4 regions of the Dactylosporangium sp. CA-233914 genome follow, and region 4 is predicted to be linked to each of the others. Evidence: riboswitches for the same ligand, from Rfam matches in the RefSeq annotation. Region 4 holds a riboswitch; each other region holds the start of a gene.
The links. Region 4 has a riboswitch for cobalamin ahead of cobN (cobaltochelatase subunit CobN). Riboswitches for the same ligand answer to the same signal wherever they lie in the genome.

Region 1: linked by a shared signal. The riboswitch ahead of ACQPY0_RS42645 (ABC transporter substrate-binding protein) and the one ahead of cobN (cobaltochelatase subunit CobN) in region 4 are both predicted to bind cobalamin.
Region 2: linked by a shared signal. The riboswitch ahead of ACQPY0_RS38180 (alpha/beta hydrolase) and the one ahead of cobN (cobaltochelatase subunit CobN) in region 4 are both predicted to bind cobalamin.
Region 3: linked by a shared signal. The riboswitch ahead of ACQPY0_RS36225 (ribonucleoside-diphosphate reductase subunit alpha) and the one ahead of cobN (cobaltochelatase subunit CobN) in region 4 are both predicted to bind cobalamin.

Annotation. Positions count from the first base shown of each region.
Region 1 is NZ_CP192030.1:9,613,814-9,618,609, reverse strand. It holds gene ACQPY0_RS42650 (family 78 glycoside hydrolase catalytic domain) at 1-1,487, shown strand, start outside; cobalamin riboswitch at 2,240-2,412, shown strand; gene ACQPY0_RS42645 (ABC transporter substrate-binding protein) at 2,444-3,427, shown strand; gene ACQPY0_RS42640 (FecCD family ABC transporter permease) at 3,484-4,488, shown strand; gene ACQPY0_RS42635 (ABC transporter ATP-binding protein) at 4,488-4,796, shown strand, end outside.
Region 2 is NZ_CP192030.1:8,549,483-8,554,278, reverse strand. It holds gene ACQPY0_RS38190 (hypothetical protein) at 1-32, opposite strand, end outside; gene ACQPY0_RS38185 (SMI1/KNR4 family protein) at 725-1,279, shown strand; gene ACQPY0_RS38180 (alpha/beta hydrolase) at 1,419-2,459, opposite strand; cobalamin riboswitch at 2,649-2,810, opposite strand; cobalamin riboswitch at 2,900-3,048, shown strand; gene ACQPY0_RS38175 (peptidase) at 3,137-4,192, shown strand; gene ACQPY0_RS38170 (hypothetical protein) at 4,219-4,695, shown strand; gene ACQPY0_RS38165 (cell wall anchor protein) at 4,763-4,796, shown strand, end outside.
Region 3 is NZ_CP192030.1:8,133,840-8,138,635, forward strand. It holds gene ACQPY0_RS36220 (ribonucleotide-diphosphate reductase subunit beta) at 1-743, opposite strand, end outside; gene ACQPY0_RS36225 (ribonucleoside-diphosphate reductase subunit alpha) at 734-3,115, opposite strand; cobalamin riboswitch at 3,244-3,468, opposite strand; gene ACQPY0_RS36230 (hypothetical protein) at 3,688-4,119, opposite strand; gene ACQPY0_RS36235 (hypothetical protein) at 4,210-4,341, opposite strand; gene ACQPY0_RS36240 (hypothetical protein) at 4,340-4,507, shown strand; gene ACQPY0_RS36245 (hypothetical protein) at 4,553-4,696, shown strand.
Region 4 is NZ_CP192030.1:3,044,286-3,049,081, reverse strand. It holds gene cobN (cobaltochelatase subunit CobN) at 1-2,307, opposite strand, end outside; cobalamin riboswitch at 2,346-2,557, opposite strand; gene ACQPY0_RS14130 (precorrin-3B synthase) at 2,594-3,667, shown strand; gene ACQPY0_RS14125 (precorrin-8X methylmutase) at 3,664-4,284, shown strand; gene ACQPY0_RS14120 (precorrin-2 C(20)-methyltransferase) at 4,289-4,796, shown strand, end outside.

The DNA of each region.
Region 1 (4,796 bases), 6.5 Mb from region 4:
ACCTGGGCCCGAACGCCAACGGCGGCCAGGGCAACCCGAGCGCGGGCGCCTGCCAGAGCGAAGTGTCCATTGTGAACACCGCGCTGTCGTACCGCCAGGCGCAGGCCGTCGCGAAAGCTGCCTCGGCGCTCGGCCAGACCGCCGACGCGACCCGCTACACCCAGCTCGCCGAGAACATCAAGGCGGCGTTCAACGCCCGGTTCCTCAACGCCGACGGCGCGAGCTACGGCAGCGGCCGCCAGACGACGAGCGTGCTGCCGCTCGCGTTCGGGATGGTCCCGGACGCCAACGTGACCGCGGTCGGCGCCCGGCTCGTCGACACGATCCTCAACCGCAACGGCGGGCACCTCGACACCGGCATCTTCGGCACGCGCTTCCTGGTGGACGCCCTCGCCCGGATCGGCCGCGTCGACGTGGCGACGACCGTGCTGGGGCAGACGTCGTACCCCGGGTTCGGCTACGAGATCAGCCGCGGCGCGACGACGCCGTGGGAGCAGTGGACGTACGCCTCCAACATGGAGACGCACGACCACGCCATGTTCGCCGGGATCAACGCCTCGCTCTACACCGAGGTCGCCGGCATCCGGCCGACCGGGCCCGGGTACGCCACGCTCGTCGTCGACCCGAAGGTACCGGCCGGGCTGCAGCGCGCCGCCGCATCGATCGACACCGTTCGGGGCACCGTCGCCAGCTCCTGGACGGTCTCCGGAAAGCAACTCGCGCTCGACGTCACCGTCCCGGTCGGGGCGACGGCGACGGTGCACGTGCCGAACTTCGGGCGCGGCGACGCTACGGTGAGCCCGTCGGCCGGCGCGACCCAGGTGTCGGCCGGCGGGACGGAGACCGTGTACGCGATCGGCTCCGGCAGCTGGCACTTCACCGGTTCCGTGGCCCCGCCGGGGACCTCGGCGTTGCCGGGCGCGTGGCCGCGGTGCGCCGCGGAGACTGGCACGTGCGCGTTCGCCGGTTCGCAGGCGGTGGCGTACGGCGCCGCCGGCCGGTTCGGCTACGCGACGCTCTCGAACGGCACCGCGTGCGGCAACGGCGTGTTCGGCGACCCGGCACCGAACGTCCCCAAGACCTGCTATGTCACCGCTGCGCCGCCGGCCACGGACACGTGGACGCAGTGTGCGACCGAGACCGGCACGTGCGCGTTCGCCGGTGCCGCCACGGTGGCGTACGGCGCGGCGGGCCAGTTCCGCTACGCGACGCTGACCGGCGGGACGGCGTGCACCAACGCGGTGTTCGGCGATCCGGTCTCCGGCACGGCGAAGGCCTGCTACCTCACCGCCCCGCCGCCGGGGACGACGACGTGGACGCCATGCGCCGACGAGACGAAGACGTGCGTGTTCACCGGCACCCGCCAGGTCGCGTTCGGCGCGGCCGGCCGGTACGCGTACCGCCGCGTCACCGACGGCACGCCGTGCACGAACACGGTCTTCGGCGACCCGGCTCCCGGCACCGCGAAGGCCTGCTACGTCCAGTGATCGCGGCGGCCCGAGCGCACCCGGGACCCGCACGGGTCACCGGTGACGTGCGCTCGGGCCGTCGCGACGGTCGATCATCTGGTAGCTCCTGCCGACGCACTGATTCGGCCGATGAGCGGATGCGGGCGGAAGGCCCGAATCGTTCAGAGGGGTTGCGTGGAAGGCTACAGAAGTCTGTGGCCGGCCTCGGTGATGTGAGCCGCTAGCACGGTGTGCGCCCCGTCGGCGGACCAAACCTCAGCGCGTGTGCTTTCTCGCGCGAGGTCCTCCCCGGTCAACGGGACACCTTGGTCCCACTGTGCCGGCCAGCTATGGAAACGGCGCACTTCGACCAACCCTCGCGCTGCCAGCGAGATCAGACCTGGCGCGAGGATGTCTGCGAGTTCCTGCAGTGTTGTCGCCTCGTGCCAGCGAAGCTCCCAGAGTGGCAGCGGCGAGTCCTCCAAGGGGTCCAGGACCAACACCTCGGAGTGGTCCAGCCATTCGTCGGCCAATTCTCCCCCTTCAGATGGATCGCTGCGGGAAGCATCCCACCTCGATGGCTCCCCGGCTCATGCGGCAGGACTGAACGCGGCCAAGCCGAAACAGGCGGCACGTCAGCGAGAGCACCAGTCCAGGATCGGCGGAACGCTGCGGGCGGTGCCGGATTCCGCCAGGTTTCGTACGGCATCGAACGAGTGGAGCGGGGTGAATCGGTACGGTTCCTGATCGTGACGTGGCGCAGGCCATGGTGACGGGGCCGCATGGATTGGTTAGGGTGGCCTGGCCGTGGTGTTCGGGAAGCCGGTGTGAGACCGGTGCGGCCCTCGCCACTGTGATCGGGATGCTGGAGGCCACCGCAAGGTCACTGGGCGTATGCCTGGGAAGGCCGGCCGCCGGCGCACCACCCGTCAGCCAGGAGACCGGCCACGGCACCTGCCCGACCCGTCCACGAGGTGCTGGAAGGTGGTCCCGCTGTGCGGTTCCCCGTGTCCTGGCGCGTTGCCGCGCCGCTGTCCGTTCTGCTCGCCCTGCTCGGCGGCTGTGCCGCGTCCGGTGACGACAAACCGGCCACCACGCCGTCCGTCACGGACGGGCCGGTCACGCTCACCAACTGTGGCACACCGGTCACGATCGCGAAGCCCCCGGCGCGGGCGGTGACGATGAACCAGCCCGCCACCGAGATCATGCTGGCGCTCGGCCTGCAGGACCGGATGATCGGCACCGCCTACCTCGACGACCGGGTCCTGCCCGAGTACGCCGCCGCATACGCGAAGGTGCCGGTGCTGGCCGAGGAGTACCCGTCGAAGGAGAAGCTGCTCGAGACGGAGCCGGACTTCGTCTACGCCTCCTTCGCCGGCGCGTTCGGCGACGAGGGGGTCGGCGACCGCGCCGAGTGGCAGAAGCTGGGCGTGGGCACGTATGTCTCCACCGCCGGCTGTCCGAAAGGCGTGCGACCGGCGAAGCTGACGATGGATGACGTGTTCGCCGAGATCCGTGACATCGCCGCGGTCTTCGGCGTGCGGGAGCGGGCCGAGGCGCTGATCGCCGACCAGCGGGCGCGTATCGCGAAGGCAGCGAGCGCCAAAGGCGGGAAGGTGCTGTGGTGGGACGACGGCAGCGACGCGCCCAGCGTCGGCGCCTGCTGCGGCAGCCCCGCCATGATCATGTCCGCGGCCGGGGTCACCAACGTCTTCGCCGATCTTGACGGCAGCTGGGCCGACACCAGCTGGGAGACCGTCGTCGAGCGCAACCCGGACGTCATCGTGCTCATCGACGCGAGCTGGAACAGGGCCGCTGACAAGCGAGCGTTCCTCGAGAAGAACCCAACGCTCAAAGACCTGCCCGCCGTCAAGGACAAGCGGTACGTCATCCTGGACTTCTCCTCCACCTCGGCGGGCGTGCGGAACGTTCTCGCCGTTGAGGCGTTGGCCCGGGGTCTCGGCGGGGTGAGCAGCTGACCGCCGACACCGCCCGGCCGGCGCAGGCCCCCGCGCGACCGGTCCGGGTGGTGCGCATGGTCGCCGCGGTGGTCACGCTCGTGGCCGGCCTGCTGCTGTCGGTGGGCGCTGCCGTGACGGTCGGGCCGGCGGACCTGTCGCTGGGCACGGTGTGGCTGGTCATCGCCGACCATCTCGGCCTGACGAGCGCCGACGTGCCGCTGCTGCGTGACCACATCGTGTGGCAGCTGCGGCTGCCGAGGGTGCTGGGCGCCGCCGTGGTCGGTGCCGGGCTCGCCGCCTGCGGGGCGGTCATGCAGACCGTCACCCGGAACCCGCTCGCCGACCCGTACCTGTTGGGCGTCTCCTCCGGGGCGTCGCTGGGCGCCGTCACCGTCCTGATCCTTGGCCTCGGCGCAGGTGTCGCGACGCTCACCGGGGGCGCGTTCGCGGGGGCCCTCGCCGCGTTCGCCGTCGTGGTCGCCGCCGCCGGTCGGCGGGCGGTCCTGCGACCGACGCGGGTGGTGCTGGCCGGCGTCGCCGTCGCACAGCTGTGCGCCGCGTTGACCTCGTTCGTGATCATCTGGGCGGCCGATCCGCACGCGACCCAGAGTATTACCTTCTGGCTGTCCGGCTCGCTCGCCCGCGCCGACTGGACCGCGCTCGGTTGGGCGACACCGGTGCTCGCAGCGGTGTTCGCCGTGATCCTGTGGCATGCCCGGGCGCTCAACGCATTCGCGTTCGGCGAGGAGGCCGCCGCCGCCCTCGGCATCGACGTCGGCCGGGTCCGGTGGCTGCTGCTGGTCACCACCGCGCTGCTGACCGCCGTGCTGGTCGCGATCAGCGGCGCGATCGGCTTCGTCGGGCTGATGCTGCCGCACGCCGCGCGATGGTTCACCGGCCCCGACCATCGGCGGCTGCTGCCGGTCGTCGTCCTCGCCGGAGCGATCTTCCTGATCTGGGTGGACACCGCTGCCCGGACCCTGTTCGAACCCCGCGAACTCCCGGTGGGCGTGCTGACCGCCCTGCTCGGGGTGCCCGCGTTCGTGGTACTGGTGCGCCGGCGGGACGGCGACGCCTAATGCTCGAGATCCGCGACGTCTCGTGGTCGGTGCCGGTCGCCCGGCTCCTCGACGGCGTGACCTGCGCGGCGCCGCGCGGCAGCCTGGTCGGCCTGCTCGGCCCCAACGGGTCCGGCAAGACCACCCTGCTACGCGTCGTCGCCGGCCTGATCGCGCCCCGGTCCGGGACCGTGACCGTCGCGGGCGACGACGTCGCCGGGCTGCCGCGGGCCGCCGCGGCAAGACGGATGGCCCTGCTCGCCCAGTACGCCGAGACCGACCTCGACCTGACCGCACTCGACGTCGTGCTACTCGGCCGCACCCCGCAC
Region 2 (4,796 bases), 5.5 Mb from region 4:
CGGTCGGAGAACCGGCGGCCCGTGGCAAGCATCCGCGCGTGGCCGCACTGTGGACGATCGGCGAGGAGGGCAACGCCACTTCGAGCTGGGCATACCCCTCTTGAGCCACTCCCGGCCACGGTGACCAGCGGGCGCAGGCCAAATGAGAGTCACACCCATATGCTGTGGACAGCCGATGATGAGAGCCACCCGCTGGTCACCTCGACCCAGCCTGGCCGGGCTGGGTCGTACATCAAGTGAAACAAGTAGCCGATTTCCGCGAACCGCAGCCGGCGCGGTTTCTTGAACCGTTCCTCAACCGCGGACGGCGACCATCGAGTGCATCAAACGGGTCGCGCTCGTAGACTCTTGGAAATCGCTCAAATCTATTGCTTTTCCTCCCTCAAATTTAAATGTTTTCGGCTCTTGGTTTCAGCTTGCATCCGTAAGAGTGCTGGCTGCAATGATCGGGGATCATGATTCCGATCGCGGCCGGGACTCACGGCAGCCATCAGGTCCAAGCCAAAAGTAAAAAACAAAGAGCATTTCAAATTTCAGGAGGAAGGGCAATAGATTTGGGCTGTCCCCGAAGAGTTTACGAGCGCGACCCGTTTGATGCACTCGGTTGTCACCGTCCGCCGTTGAGGCACGCTTTGAGCATCGGCGGTGGCGGCGAGCGTCGAGTGCGCGGTCGGCTGTGCCGATTCGGCGCCGTCGGGCACCGGCGCGGGGTGATCATGGAGGGGTGACGCTCGACGCCCTGCTGGTTGAGGTGGAGGCCTGGCTGCGCCGGCATGCGCCGGCCACGGCCGCCCAGCTTGCCCCGCCGGCCACCGATGAGGACATCGCGCGATTGGAGGCCGCGGTCGGTTTCCGGCTCCTGCCCGAGGTGGTCACGCTGCTGCAATGGCACAACGGTGCGGGCGATCAGGACGGGGCCTTCACCCTCGGGCCGCTCCACAGCATGCTCAGCGCCGACGCGATCGCGAAGACCGCGCACATGCTCATCAAAATCAATGACAAGTCGCGGCTGGAGATGCCCGACTACCACTGGTGGAGGCGTACCTGGATCCCCGTAACGTCGGACTGGTGCGGGGCACACCATGTCGTGGACCACGGTCCCGACACGCCCGGCCGCGTCCTGTACTGGGATCACGAGACCGGCGAAGAACTGCTCGGCCCCTACCATCCGAGCCTGACGGCGTTCGTTGCCGAGTTGCTCGACGCGTTGCGGCACGGCACACCGATCGGCGACCTGCGCCCGATCGTCACCGCCGACGGCGAGTTGGACTGGGACTGACGCCGGCATTCGGTTCTCGTCCCACAGAACCTCGAGCGACTCGCCCGCCTCGATCGCCCGTTCATACATCACTTGAAGTAATCGCTACCCACAGACAGTCCTTCCCGGGACCAGCATCCGATCTGCAGCACCGAGACTGCTATGCGCGCAGCAGGTTTGCACGCAGGAACTCGTCAGTGAGGCGCTCGGTCTCGGGGCCGTTCTCGGGCAGCGCCGCGCCGTGGCACTGGGGCAGCCGACGCACGGTCACCGTGACGCCGTCGTCGGCCAGGCGGCGAGCGTAGGCCATGCCCTCGTCCCGCAGGACGTCGTAGTCGCCGAGTACGACCAGGGCCGGGGGAAGGCCGCGGAGGTCACGCGCGTGCATGGGAGACGCGTACGGTTCGTACGCGTCGGCCGGTGAGGCCAGGTACATATCCCACATCTCGATGGCGTTCTGGCGAGTCATGACGTATCCCTCAGCGAAGAGGCGCAGGGACTCGCTGTCGCAGCTGCTGTCGGTGACCGGAATATTGAGCACCTGTCCACGCAGTGGCGTCTCGCCCCGGTCTCGGCTCATCAGCGCGACCGCCGCCGCCAGGTTACCGCCGGCGCTGCCGCCGCCGACCGCGATCCGGTTCGCGTCGACGCCGAGCTCCCCAGCTTGGGCGGCGACCCAGGTCAGAGCTGCGTAGCAGTCCTCGACCGGGATCGGAAATTTGTGATCCGGTGACATCCGATAGTCGACGTCGACGACGACGACCCCGAGTTCACGAGCGCGCTCGGCGTGCACAGCGCCGCCGGCTCGCAGCACCTTGACCCCGCCATTGACCCAGAAGCCGCCACCGTGGAAGTGCAGATAGGCCGGCACATCGGTCGCGCCGTCCGGGCGGTACACGATCGCCGCGATCGACCTGGCCGAACACTGCGCGCAGCCCGACCAACCGCACGAACCGGTGACCGGGATGCGTACCTCCGACACGTCGACGCCCTCGAACATCGGAGGGGTGGTCCCGAACACGCCCAGGTCAAACAGCCGCGTGTGCTGGATCTCCCGCAGCCGAGCGATCTCGGCGAACCACAGGTCACGGGCGACCGGGTCGGCCGGGGGCTGCCGCTCGGCGGGAGCCCGGCCATCATCCAGCAGCGGCGTGACCTGTTCGATGATCTCGCGAAGTCGGGGTTGGGTCACCAGGTCCATGCGCCGGGACGATACGGTGCGCCCTGCTCGCCGTACAGCGAATCGGACCGCCCTGCGGAACGTCACGAAAGCTCGACCGGCAGGGGTGTGCACGTCGACGCCAACCAGCACGCCACTGTGGGGATCGCGTCTCACCCTCGTCGCCCGTTGACCAACACCTCGGGCGCGCAGGGGCCGACGCCACCAGGCCGCGACATCAGGCCGCCGGCCGGTGCCGGTATGGTCCAGTGCTTCGTTGACGGCTTTCGTTCCCACTCACCGCTGCGGGGCAGTCCCGGACTTCCACCGGGTTCCCTCTTGCTACGCCCACCCCTGGCAAGGGTGAGCGAACCAGGCGCGGCAACACCGCATATGAGAGTCATCGAGAAGGCGAAACACCAGATGTCGTATCGGCATGTCGCGAACGCCACAACCTGCCGCCGGGGATTGACGCCGCCGCGACCTATCGACAGACTGACGGTCACAACTGCATAGCCGTGCGTTGATGGGGGAAGTCCGGTTGAAGTCCGGCGCTGGCCCGCAACGGTAGACGACGAACACCGACGTGTTGGTCGTGAGCCCGAATACCCGTCTTCGCGCGTGGTTTCTGCACCTCCCTACCCGTCGTGGCCCACGGGTCGGAGCCACCGGGCGTGCCCGGTTTCTCTCGACTGCCAGGGCCGGAGAGGCACCGCCCGATGGCTGTCCGCCGGCACCGCGCACGCACCCTGATCACCGGGGTGCTCGCCGCGCTCGCCCTGTCCACCGTCCTGCTCAGCGTCGAGGCCGGCCCGGCCGCGGCGACCGCCCCGCCCACGGTCAACCGGCCCGACGCCGCCGCCGGGTGGCTGGCCCGCCAACTCGTCGACGGCGAACGGTTCGAGGTCGTCTTCGACGGCGTCGCCTACCCCGACCAGGGCCTGACGATCGACGGGATCTTCGCGTTCGCCGCGGCGAAGGTCGCCGACACCAACGCCGCCAAGGCCACCGCCTGGCTCGCCCGCCCGGAGATCCTGACCGGGTACATCGGCGACGGCACCGAGGCGTACGCCGGGGCCACCGCCAAGCTCGCCCTCGCCGTACAGGTCCGCGGCGGCAACCCGGCCGCGTTCGGCGGCGTCGACCTCATCGCCCGGCTCCGCGGCCTGCAGAGCGCGTCGGGCCGGTTCTCCGACCGCTCAGCGTTCGGCGACTACAGCAACCAGTTCACCCAGGCCCTCGCCCTGATCACCCTCAGCCGCACAGCTGGCGGGGCGCCCGCGTCGGGCGCGGCGTACCTGGCCGGCGCGCGCTGCGCCGACGGCGGGTACCCGCTCTATTTCGGCCAGCCGGCCTGCGTCAGCGACGTCGACGCCACCGCCCTCGCCGTGCAGGCCCTGCTCGCCGCACATCGGCCCAGCGACGCTGCGCCTGCGATCGCCTGGCTGATCTCGGTCCAGCACGCCGACGGCTCGTTCGCCGACGGCTCCGGCACCGTGAACGCCAACAGCACCGGCCTGGCCGCGCAGGCCCTCGCCGCGGCCGGCCGCCCCCTGGTGTGGCTGAAGGCCCGCAGCTTCCTGCTCACGCTGCAGGTGCGCTGCGCCGGCCCGGCCACCAACCGTGGCGCGATCGCCTACACCTCGGCCGGCTTCGACCCGGCGACGGCGGTCCGGGCCACTGCACAGGCGGTTCCTGGCCTGACCGGCGGCGGTCTGGCCACGCTGTCCGCCGCCGGATCGAAGCCCGCCGCGCCCGTACTGGCCTGCCCATGACCACCGCCGTCCACAGTGGAGGAACGATGACGTCCACCCTGCGCCGCGCCATGTCCACCGCCGCAGCCGCCCTCGTCGCCACCGGCGCGCTCGTCCTGGCCGAACCGGCGCCCCTCGCTGCCAACGCGTCGGCCTGCTCGCCGGGCACGGGCGTATCGGTGGTGGTTGACTTCGGGTCGCTCGGCGGCGGCGTGGTCACCGGCTGCTACGCCGGCGACCCGGCCACCGGAGTGGCCGCGCTGACCGGGTCCGGGTTCACCGTCACCGGCACCCAACGCTGGGGCCTGGCGTTGGTGTGCCGGATCAACGGCCAGCCGACCGCGGCGACCGAGCCGTGCGTGAACACCCCGCCCGCGTCGGCGTACTGGTCGTACTGGCACGCCACCCCAGGCGGCGCCTGGACCTACAGCACACTCGGCGCCTCCTCGTACAACCCGGCGATCGGCACCGTCGAAGGCTGGCGTTTCGGCTCCGGCCAGCAGCCCTCGATCACCGCCCCCTGACCCTCGACCCGGCGCGGTGTCACGCCTGCGTGGCACCGCGCCAGGTCGCCTCCGGAAGGTCCCCCGCATGCGCCCCCGCCCGTACCGCGCCGCCGCCGCCG
Region 3 (4,796 bases), 5.1 Mb from region 4:
TTCTCGTCGAAGAGGTCCGGCTCCTCGGCGCGGACGGTGTCCACGACGTCGAACGCGAACGCCATGTGCATCGACTCGTCGCGGAACACCCAGTTGGTGCCCGAGGCGAGCCCGTGCAGCAGCCCGCGGGAGCGCAGGTAGTACACGTAGGCGAAGGCGCCGTAGAAGAACAGCCCCTCGATGCAGGCGGCGAAGCAGATCAGGTTGAGCAGGAACGCCCGCCGGTCCTCGCGCGTGCGCAGCTGCCGCCGGTCGTGGACGGAGTCGATCCAGCGGAAGCAGAACTCGGCCTTGCGGGCAATCGACGGGATGTTCTCCACCGCCGCGAACGCCGCGAAGCGCTCGGCCTCGTCGGGCACGTACGTGTCGAGGAGGTTCAGGTAGAACTGAACGTGCACGGCCTCCTCGAACAGCTGCCGGGACAGGTAGAGCCGGCCCTCGGGCGAGTTGACGTGCTGGTAGAGGTTGAGCACCAGGTTGTTGGCGACGATCGTGTCGCCGGTGGCGAAGAAGGCGACCAGCCGGGAGACGAGGTGCCGCTCGGCGGGGGTGAGCTTGGCCAGGTCGGGCCGGTCGGAGTGCAGGTCGACCTCCTCGACGGTCCACGTGTTGCGGATGGCGTCCTTGAACCGGTCGAAGAAGTGCGGGTAGCGCATGGGCCGCAGCGTCAGATCCATGCCCGGATCGAGCAGCATGTGGCTGGGCGTGGTGGTACGGGGTTCGGGGACGGTGGTCACTGGCATGCCTCGCACGATTCGGGGTTCTCCAGGGAGCAGGCGACGGCCTCGGCCGGGGCGATCAGCGAAACGGCCGCGGTGACGGACACGGTCGCCTGCTGGATGCGGGTCGCCGGGCGCGAGCGCAGGTAGTACGTCGTCTTCAGGCCCGACTTCCAGGCGTGCAGGTACATCGAGGACAGCTTGCCGATCGTCGGAGCGCTCATGAACAGGTTCAGCGACTGCGACTGGTCGATGTAGGGGGCCCGGGCCGCGGCGAGGTCGATCAGCGCGCGCTGCGGGAGTTCCCAGGCGGTACGGTACAGCTCGCGCATGTCGGCGGGCAGTTCGGCGATGCCCTGCACCGAGCCCTCCGCGCGCTTGATCTGCTCACGGATCGCCGGCGTCCAGAGGTCACGCGACTTCAGCTCGCGCACGAGGTACGAATTGATCTGCAGGAACTCCCCCGACATGGTCTCGCGCTTGAACAGATTCGACACCTGCGGCTCGATGCACTCGTAGCAGCCCGCGATCGACGCGATCGTGGCCGTCGGCGCTATCGCGACCAGCAGCGAGTTGCGCAGCCCGATCGCCGCGATCCGGGCCCGCACCGCCGTCCACCGCTCGGTCTGGGTCGGCTGGGCGCCCCAGAGGTCGGGATGCAGCACGCCGGCGGCGGCACGCGTCTGGGCAAACGCCGGGTGCGGCCCGAACCACTCGGCCAGGCCCGCGGCGGTCTCCAGGGCGGTGAGCAGGATCTCCTCCTGCACGCGGGTGGACAACTCCCGCGCTTCCGGCGAGTCGAACGACAGCCGCAGCGTGAAGAACGCGTCCTGCAGGCCCATCAGCCCGAGGCCGACCGGGCGCCAGCGCGGGTTGGAGGCGGCCGCCTGCGCCGACGGGTAGTAGTTGACGTCGATGACCCGGTCCAGGAACACGACCGCGGTGCGCACCGTGTCGCGCAGCTTCTCCCAGTCGACACCGTCGGCCGTGACGTGGGCGCCGAGGTTGATCGAGCCGAGGTTGCACACGGCGGTTTCGCCGTCGCTGTTGACCTCGAGGATCTCGGTGCACAGGTTCGACAGGTGGATGGTGTTGCCGCGCCGGCCGGTCTGGTTGGACAGCGCGTTCGAGCGGTCCTTGAACGTCATCCAGCCGTTGCCGGTCTGCGCTAGGGTCCGCATCATCCGCCCGTACAGCTCGCGGGCCTTGACCGTCCGCACGGCCCGCCGCTCCGCGTCCCGGTAGGCCTGATCGAACTCCGCGCCGAACAGGTCCGGCAGGTCCGGGGCATCGGACGGGTCGATGAGCGACCACTCCTCGTCCGCCTCGACGCGGCGCATGAACTCGTCCGGGATCCAGTTGGCGAGGTTGAGGTTGTGGGTGCGGCGGGCCTCCTCGCCGGTGTTGTCCCGCAGCTCGAGGAACTCCTCGACGTCCGGGTGCCACGGCTCCAGGTAGACGCAGGCCGCGCCCTTGCGCCGGCCGCCCTGGTTCACCGCGGCGACGCCGGCGTCCAGCGTCTTGAGGAAGGGCACGATACCGTTCGACTTCCCGTTGGTACCACGGATCAGCGCGCCCCGCCCACGCACGCGCGACCACGAGATGCCGATCCCGCCGGAGAACTTCGACAGCTTCGCGACCTGGTGGTAGCGCTCGTAGATCGAGTCCAGCTCGTCGCGCGGCGAGTCGACCAGGAAGCACGAGGACATCTGGGTGTGCCGGGTGCCGGAGTTGAACAACGTCGGCGAGCTGGGCAGATACGCCAGGGAGGACATCAGCCGGTAGAACCCGATCGCCTCCGCCGGCGTCTGCGACAGGCCGCAGGCGACGCGCAGCAGCCAGTACTGCGGCGTCTCGACGACCAACCGGGTCTCGGGGTGGCGCAGCAGGTACCGGTCGGCGACGGTGCGCAGCCCGAAGTACTCGAAGCGCAGGTCCCCGTCGGTGTCGACGGCGTCGTCGAGCTTGCGGGCGTTGCCGGCCACGAACCGGGCGGTCTCGTCGCCGATGAGCCCCTGGGCGTGCGCGTAGGCGATGGACTGGCTGAAGCTCGCCACGCCCTGCCCGCGGACCTCCTTGTCGACGAACGCGGCCAGCAGCCGGGCGGCGAGTCTCGAGTACTGCGGCTCCTCCCCGATCAGCTCCGCCGCCGTCTGGATCGACAGCTTGTCCAGCTCGGCGGTGCTCGCCCCGTCGTACAGCCCGCTGATCGTCTTCGTGGCCACCCGCAGCGGGTCGATCTCATCAAGATCGCCGACCCGGCGCTCGACCGCCCTGACGATCTTGTTGACGTCGACCGGCTCCAGGTCGCCGTTGCGCTTGCGAACCCGCATCGCGTGGCGCCGCTGCTCCGGCGCCGCCTGACCGGGCACGGCCGTGTCCTGCGTGACCGTCATGTGTTCCCCTCGTCACCCATCGATCAACGTCGGGCGCGCAGGGGACGACGCCGCCGGACGAAGGCAGGCGCCGTCATCTGGCGTTGGCGTCGGCCGTCCCGCGCGGCCTCCAACCACCGCGGGCCCGGTTGGCCCGCGGTGCGCTGGCAGGTCTTCGGACTCGCGGGCATGACCGGACACCGGTCGCCTACCGGCCGTCGCTTCCCAGGCCTCGCGACCCAGTGCTTCGTTGACGGCTTTCGTTCCCACTCACCGCTGCGGGGCAGTCCCGGACTTCCACCGGGTTCCCTCTTGCCTCGACCGGCCACCCACCGACGCGGACGGACGATCGAACCAGCTGCGATAGATACCATATCTAGCCGCCACCCGGTTTGTCACACACCACATGTCGTGGCGCGTGTCGCAATAGCCACAACCCGACCGCCGGCGGGCGTGGGCGTCACCGCTCCCGCAGCTGATCGCCATCGTCCGGGCCCGGGAGGAGGTCCTGGCCGCCGGTGACGCGCTCGCCCGGCGCGGCGACTGTCCTCATCGGACGGTTGCCGCGCCGGGCGAGCCTCATCCGGGAAGGGTCAGGCCTGCGTCCACCTGAAGTAGGCGGTCTTGGCGTGGTCGGCCGTCGAGCCTCCCGTGTACACCTTCACGCCCGGGTTGGTGTTCGCAGTGACGAGGAGCCAGCCGAGCGTGAACTGGTTGACCGAGGTGTTCCACTGGCCCCGCACCTCGATGGACTCCACTCCCTTCAGGATGTTCCACGCCATGCACGAGTCCCGCGGAACGATGAAGGTGTAGGCGATGCCGCCGACCGCCGGCCCCGGCGGGTCGGGCCAGTGCATCGCCAGCAGCGAGCCGTAGGTGCCCTGCGAGCAGAGCATGATCCGGCCCTTGCCCATCGGCGCCGCGAGCGAAGGCCCGGTCGTGGCGACGAGCGCCACCGCGCTCACCGCCGCCGCGGCGGCGACACCCGCCACGGCCCGTCTGATGGTGATGGTTCTGACACCCACTCCGTGTTCCTCCTCCGATGTACCGCCCCGACCCCGGCGCGGCGCCGGCGTCGTCGCACGGCCGTGAGACGTGCGTGGCGTCAACGGAGTTCACGCGTGGGCGCGGTCCTTGTCGCCCGCCGACGGTTCCCGGCCGAGCAGGCTTCGGTCGAGCAGGTCGGGCTCGGCCGGGTCTGGCTCGAACCGGTCGCCGCCGGCACACCGGCCGGGCGACGTGGGCATGGATCTTTCAACGGGCGACGGTGACGAGCACGCATCGGCGCAGGGACGCGCCGCTTTGTCGGCGACACCAACCTTTTACTTCGCAATTGTTGTGTTGCGCAGCCAAAAACAGATGATGCAGGGGCCGGGCCGAATCACTTTCACATTCCACGCCTGCGGCGTCTGAGCCCCGGTGCGCCGCACGCGTGGCGTACCCAGGAGGGAACTACCAGTGAAGCCGAAGCTTCGAAGACTCGCGTTACTCGTCCTGCCGTTGGTGGCCTCGTTCGCCGTCGGCCTGACCGTCCAGGGCACCGCGGCCAGCATCCAGGCCGACGGTCTCCCGCTCTGCGTTGGCAACCGCTGCCCCAAGTAACGCACAGTGGACGCCCGGGTGTCACGTCCCTGTGACGCCCGGCCGTTCGTCCCCGAACCGTCGTCACCGGGCCGGCCGCGCGGAGGTCCACAAGTCACCG
Region 4 (4,796 bases):
GAGCGCGTGCAGCACCATCGCGAGCTCGTCCGTGGTCCGCTCCAGCCGCGGCACGATCTCCTCGGCGGCGAAGCGCAGCACACGTACGACTTCCGAATTATCCGAAATTTCCGACAAATCCGTCGGGTCCCAGCCCCGCTCTTCCATCGCGGCCACCAGCGCGCGAGCGCGGGACTCAACGGAGTCCACAGTGGAGCGGTCCACAGCGGACTCGTCGAGCCCGAGCGCCTCCCGCAGCCCCGGCAGGGCGGCCACCTGCCCGCCCCACATCTGCCGGGCCCGGAGCATGGCCAGGACCAGATCGACGCGCGCCGGACCGGTGGGGGCCTGGCCGAGAATGTGCAGCCCGTCGCGGATCTGCACGTCCTTGACCTCGCACAGCCACCCGTCGACGTGCAGCAGGAAGTCGTCGAACTCGGCGTCGTGCGGCCGATCGGCGAGCCCGAGGTCGTGGTCGAGCCGCGCCGCCTGGATCAGTGTCCAGATCTGGGCCCGGATGGCGGGCAGCTTGGCCGGGTCGAGAGCCGCGATCGTGGCGTGCTCGTCGAGCAACTGCTCGAGCCGGGCGATGTCACCGTACGTGTCCGCGCGAGCCATCGGCGGTACGAGATGATCCACGAGCGTGGCGTGCGCCCGCCGCTTGGCCTGCGTCCCCTCCCCCGGGTCGTTGACGAGGAAGGGATAGACCAGCGGCAGGTTGCCCAGCGCCGCGTCGGCCCCGCATCCCGCGGACATCCCGACGGTCTTGCCGGGCAGCCACTCGAGATTGCCGTGCTTGCCGACGTGGACGACCGCGTGAGCTCCAAATCCAGCATCGGACGAGTCCGCCAGCCACCGGTACGCCGCCAGGTAATGGTGCGAAGGAGGCAGGTCGGGATCGTGGTAGATGGCGACCGGGTTCTCGCCGAACCCGCGCGGCGGCTGCACCATCACCACGACGTTGCCCCGCCGCAGCGCCGCGAGCACGATCGCGCCGTCCGACGGATCGACGAACAGCTCACCGGGCGCCGGTCCCCAGTGCTGCTCCATCCCCGCGCGGAGATCTGCGGGAAGGGTGGCGAACCACGCCCGGTAGCGATCGGCGGAGATCCGCACCGGGTTGCCCCGCAGCTGCTCCTCGGTGAGCCAGTTGACGTCCTGGCCACCGGCCGCGATGAGCTCGTGGATGAGCGCGTCGCCGTCGGACGGGAAGCCCTCCCCGAGGTCGTACCCGGCCTCGGCCAGCGCCGCCAGCAGCCGCACCACGCTCGCCGGCGTGTCGAGGCCGACGGCGTTGCCGATGCGGGAGTGCTTCGTCGGGTACGCGCTGAGCATCACCACGACCCGCTTGTCCGCGTTCGCCAGGCCGCGCAGCCGGGCGTGCGCCACCGCGATCCCGGCGACGCGCCCGGCCCGCTCCGGGTCGGCGACGTACACGGTGAGGCCGTCCTCGTCGATCTCCTTGAACGAGAACGGGACCGTGATGATCCGCCCGTCGAACTCTGGGATGGCGACCTGCGTGGCGGTGTCCAGCGGCGAGAGCCCGTCGTCGTTCTCATCCCAGGTGTCGCGGCTGCTGGTCAGGCACAGCCCCTGCAGGATCGGCACGTCCAGCGCCGCGAGCGCGCCCACGTCCCAGGCCTCGTCCTCGCCGCCGGCCTGCGCGTCGGCGGGGCGGGTGCCACCGGCCGCGAGCACGGTCACGACCAGCGCGTCGGCCCGGCGCAGGGTGTCGAGCAGCTCCGGCGGCGCGGTGCGCAGCGAGGCGGCGAAGACCGGCAGCGCGGTGGCGCCCTCGGCCTCGATCGCCGTGCACAGGCCTTCGACGAACGCGGTGTTGCCGGAGACGTGGTGCGCCCGGTAGTAGATGACGGCCACGGTCGGCCCGCCGGTCGCGGCGCTCGCGCGCTCCAGGACGCCCCAGGCGGGGGTCTCGACCGGGGCGGCGAAGCCGTGGCCGGTGAGCAGGATCGTGTCGGTCAGGAAGCGGTGCAGCTCGGTGAGGTTGGCCGGGCCGCCGAAGGCGAGATACGTGTGGGCCTGCGCGGCGAGGCCGGCCGGGACCGTGGAGTGGCTCATCAGCTCGGCGTCGGGCGCCTGCTCACCGCCGAGGACCACCACCGGAAGGCCCGTCACCAGGAGCGTGTCGAAGCCCTCCTGCCACTCGCGGTACGCCCCGAGGAAGCGCACCACGATCAGCTCCGCGCCGTCGGCGAGCCCGGTCAGGTCCGCCACGGGCGTGCGCGCCGGGTTGGCGAGCCGGTATTCGGCGCCGCTGGCCCGGGCGCTGAGCAGGTCGGTGTCGGAAGTCGACAGCAGCAGGATCACGCCGGGGTCCTCCCTCGGGGTCCGCGCCCCAAGCCGGTGGGATGGGTCCGGCGACGGAGAGTCTCCTGGCTCCCGGATCGGCGCTCGCCCCCGGGCCTTCCCGGGCGGGGCCCGGTGGCCGTGTGGTGCTGGAGGCTCGCTCCCCGGTCACAGTGGCGGGACCGTCCCGGATTCGCACCGGGTTCCTCCACACGTCGCCGTGGTACAGCGTCACAACTCTCCTCGACGAGCCCGCACGGAGTCAAGCGCACGTGCCGAGGCCCGCAGGCGCAGGTAGTATCCGCCCGTGCAGGCTCCCAGCGGACGCGACGCCCCCGACCGGTGCCCCGGTGCCGTGCAGGTCCACGCGGCCGCGGACGGCGGGCTGGCGCGCGTGCGGCTGCCCGGCGGGCGGATCACCGGCGCGCAACTCGGCGTCCTGCGGGCGGCCGCCGCGGAGCTCGCCGACCCCGCACTGGAGCTCACCTCACGGGGAAACGTGCAGGTCAGGGCACTTCCGCCGGGTGCAGAGCACGAGCTGGCGGCCCGGCTGAGCGACGCCGGCCTGCTGCCGTCGGCGACCCACGAGCGGGTCCGCAACATCGTGGCCAGCCCGCTGAGCACGGCCGTCCGCCCGCTCGTGCGCGAGTTCGACGCGATGCTGTGCGCCACACCCGCCCTCGCGGCGCTGCCGGGCCGGTTCCTGGCCACCGTCGACGACGGTCGCGGGGACGTGACGCCGCTGCTCGGCGACGTGGGGCTGCACGGTTCCCGTTTGGTTCTGGCAGGTGTACCGGCCCAGGCCCGCGGCGGCCCCGAGTTGCTCGTCCGCGCCGCCGAGGCGTTCCTGGCCGAGCGGGCCGCGCAGGACTCGCGCGCGTGGCGGCTGGCCGAGCTCACCGACGGGCCGGCCCGGGTCGCGGCCCGCCTCGGCACCGCGCTCGCGGATGTCCCGATCAACCGGGCCGCGGCGCCCGCGCCCGGGGTCCACGGCCGCGCCGCGGTCCTCGTCGTGCCGCTCGGGCTGCTCACGGCGGACCAGTCGGCGGCGCTGGCGGCCGCGGCGGACGAGATCATCGTCACGCCGTGGCGGACCGTCGTCGTCCCGGCGGCCGCGATGGCCGAGGCTGAGCGGGCCGGGCTCGTCGCCGACCCCGCCTCGCCGTGGGCCGGGGTGACGGCCTGCGCCGGGCGGCCCGGCTGCGCCAAGTCGCTCGCCGACGTCCGCGCGGACGCCCGGGCCGCCGTGGCCGCCGGCACATCGTCACCGGAGGGCCGGCCGGTGCACTGGGTCGGCTGTGAGCGGCGCTGCGGCGCACCGAAGGAAAGGCACCTGGAGATGGTCGCGACGATTTCGGGCTACCGGAGCGCGGCGGCATGACGGAGTACATCCGCGACGGCGCCGAGATCTACCGGCGCTCGTTCGCCACCATCCGGGCCGAGGCCGACCTGTCCGGGCTGCCGGCCGACGTCGCGCAGGTGACGGTGCGCATGATCCACGCCTGCGGCATGGTCGACCTGCCCGCGGACGTGGGCTACTCCCCCGGCGTCGTCGCGTCCGCGCGTGCCGCGCTGCGTTCGGGCGCACCGATCCTCTGCGACGCCGAGATGGTCGCCTCGGGGGTGACCCGGGCCCGGCTGCCCCGCGACAACGAGGTCGTGTGCACGTTGCGCGATCCCGCCGTACCGGCGCTGGCCGCCCGGCTGGGCAACACCCGCAGCGCCGCCGCGCTGGAGCTGTGGCGGGGCCGCCTCGACGGCGCCGTCGTGGCCGTCGGCAACGCGCCCACCGCCCTGTTCCGGCTGCTGGAGCTGGTCGCCGAGGGGGCCGGCACGCCCGCCGCGGTGCTCGGCATCCCGGTCGGCTTCATCGGCGCCGCCGAGTCGAAGGCGGCGCTGGCCGCGTCCGGGCTGGAGCATCTCGTGGTGCACGGGCGCCGGGGCGGCAGCGCGATGACGGCCGCCGCCGTCAACGCGATCGCGAGCGAGAGGGAGTAGCACTGTGAACGGTGGCAGGCTCTACGGCGTCGGTCTCGGCCCGGGCGACCCCGAGCTGGTGACGGTGAAGGCGGCCCGGCTCGTCGCCGCCGCGCCCGTCGTGGCCTACCACAGCGCCCGCCACGGGCGCAGCATCGCCCGCTCGATCGCCGCGCCGTACCTGCGCCCCGAGCAGATCGAGGAGGCGCTGGTCTACCCGGTGACGACCGAGGACAGCGCCGACTACCGGGGCGTCATCGAGGAGCACTACGACGCGTGGGCGGCCCGCCTGGCCGCGCACCTCGACGCCGGCCGGGACGTGGTCGTGCTGTGCGAGGGCGACCCGCTGTTCTACGGCTCGTACATGCACATGCACAAGCGGCTTTCGACGCGGTACCGCACCGAGGTCGTCCCGGGCGTGACCTCCGTCGCCGGCGCCTCCGCGGTGCTGGGCCGCCCGCTGGTCGAGCGGGACGAGATCCTCACGGTGCTGCCCGGCACCCTGGACGCGGACGTGCTCGCCGAGCGCCTCG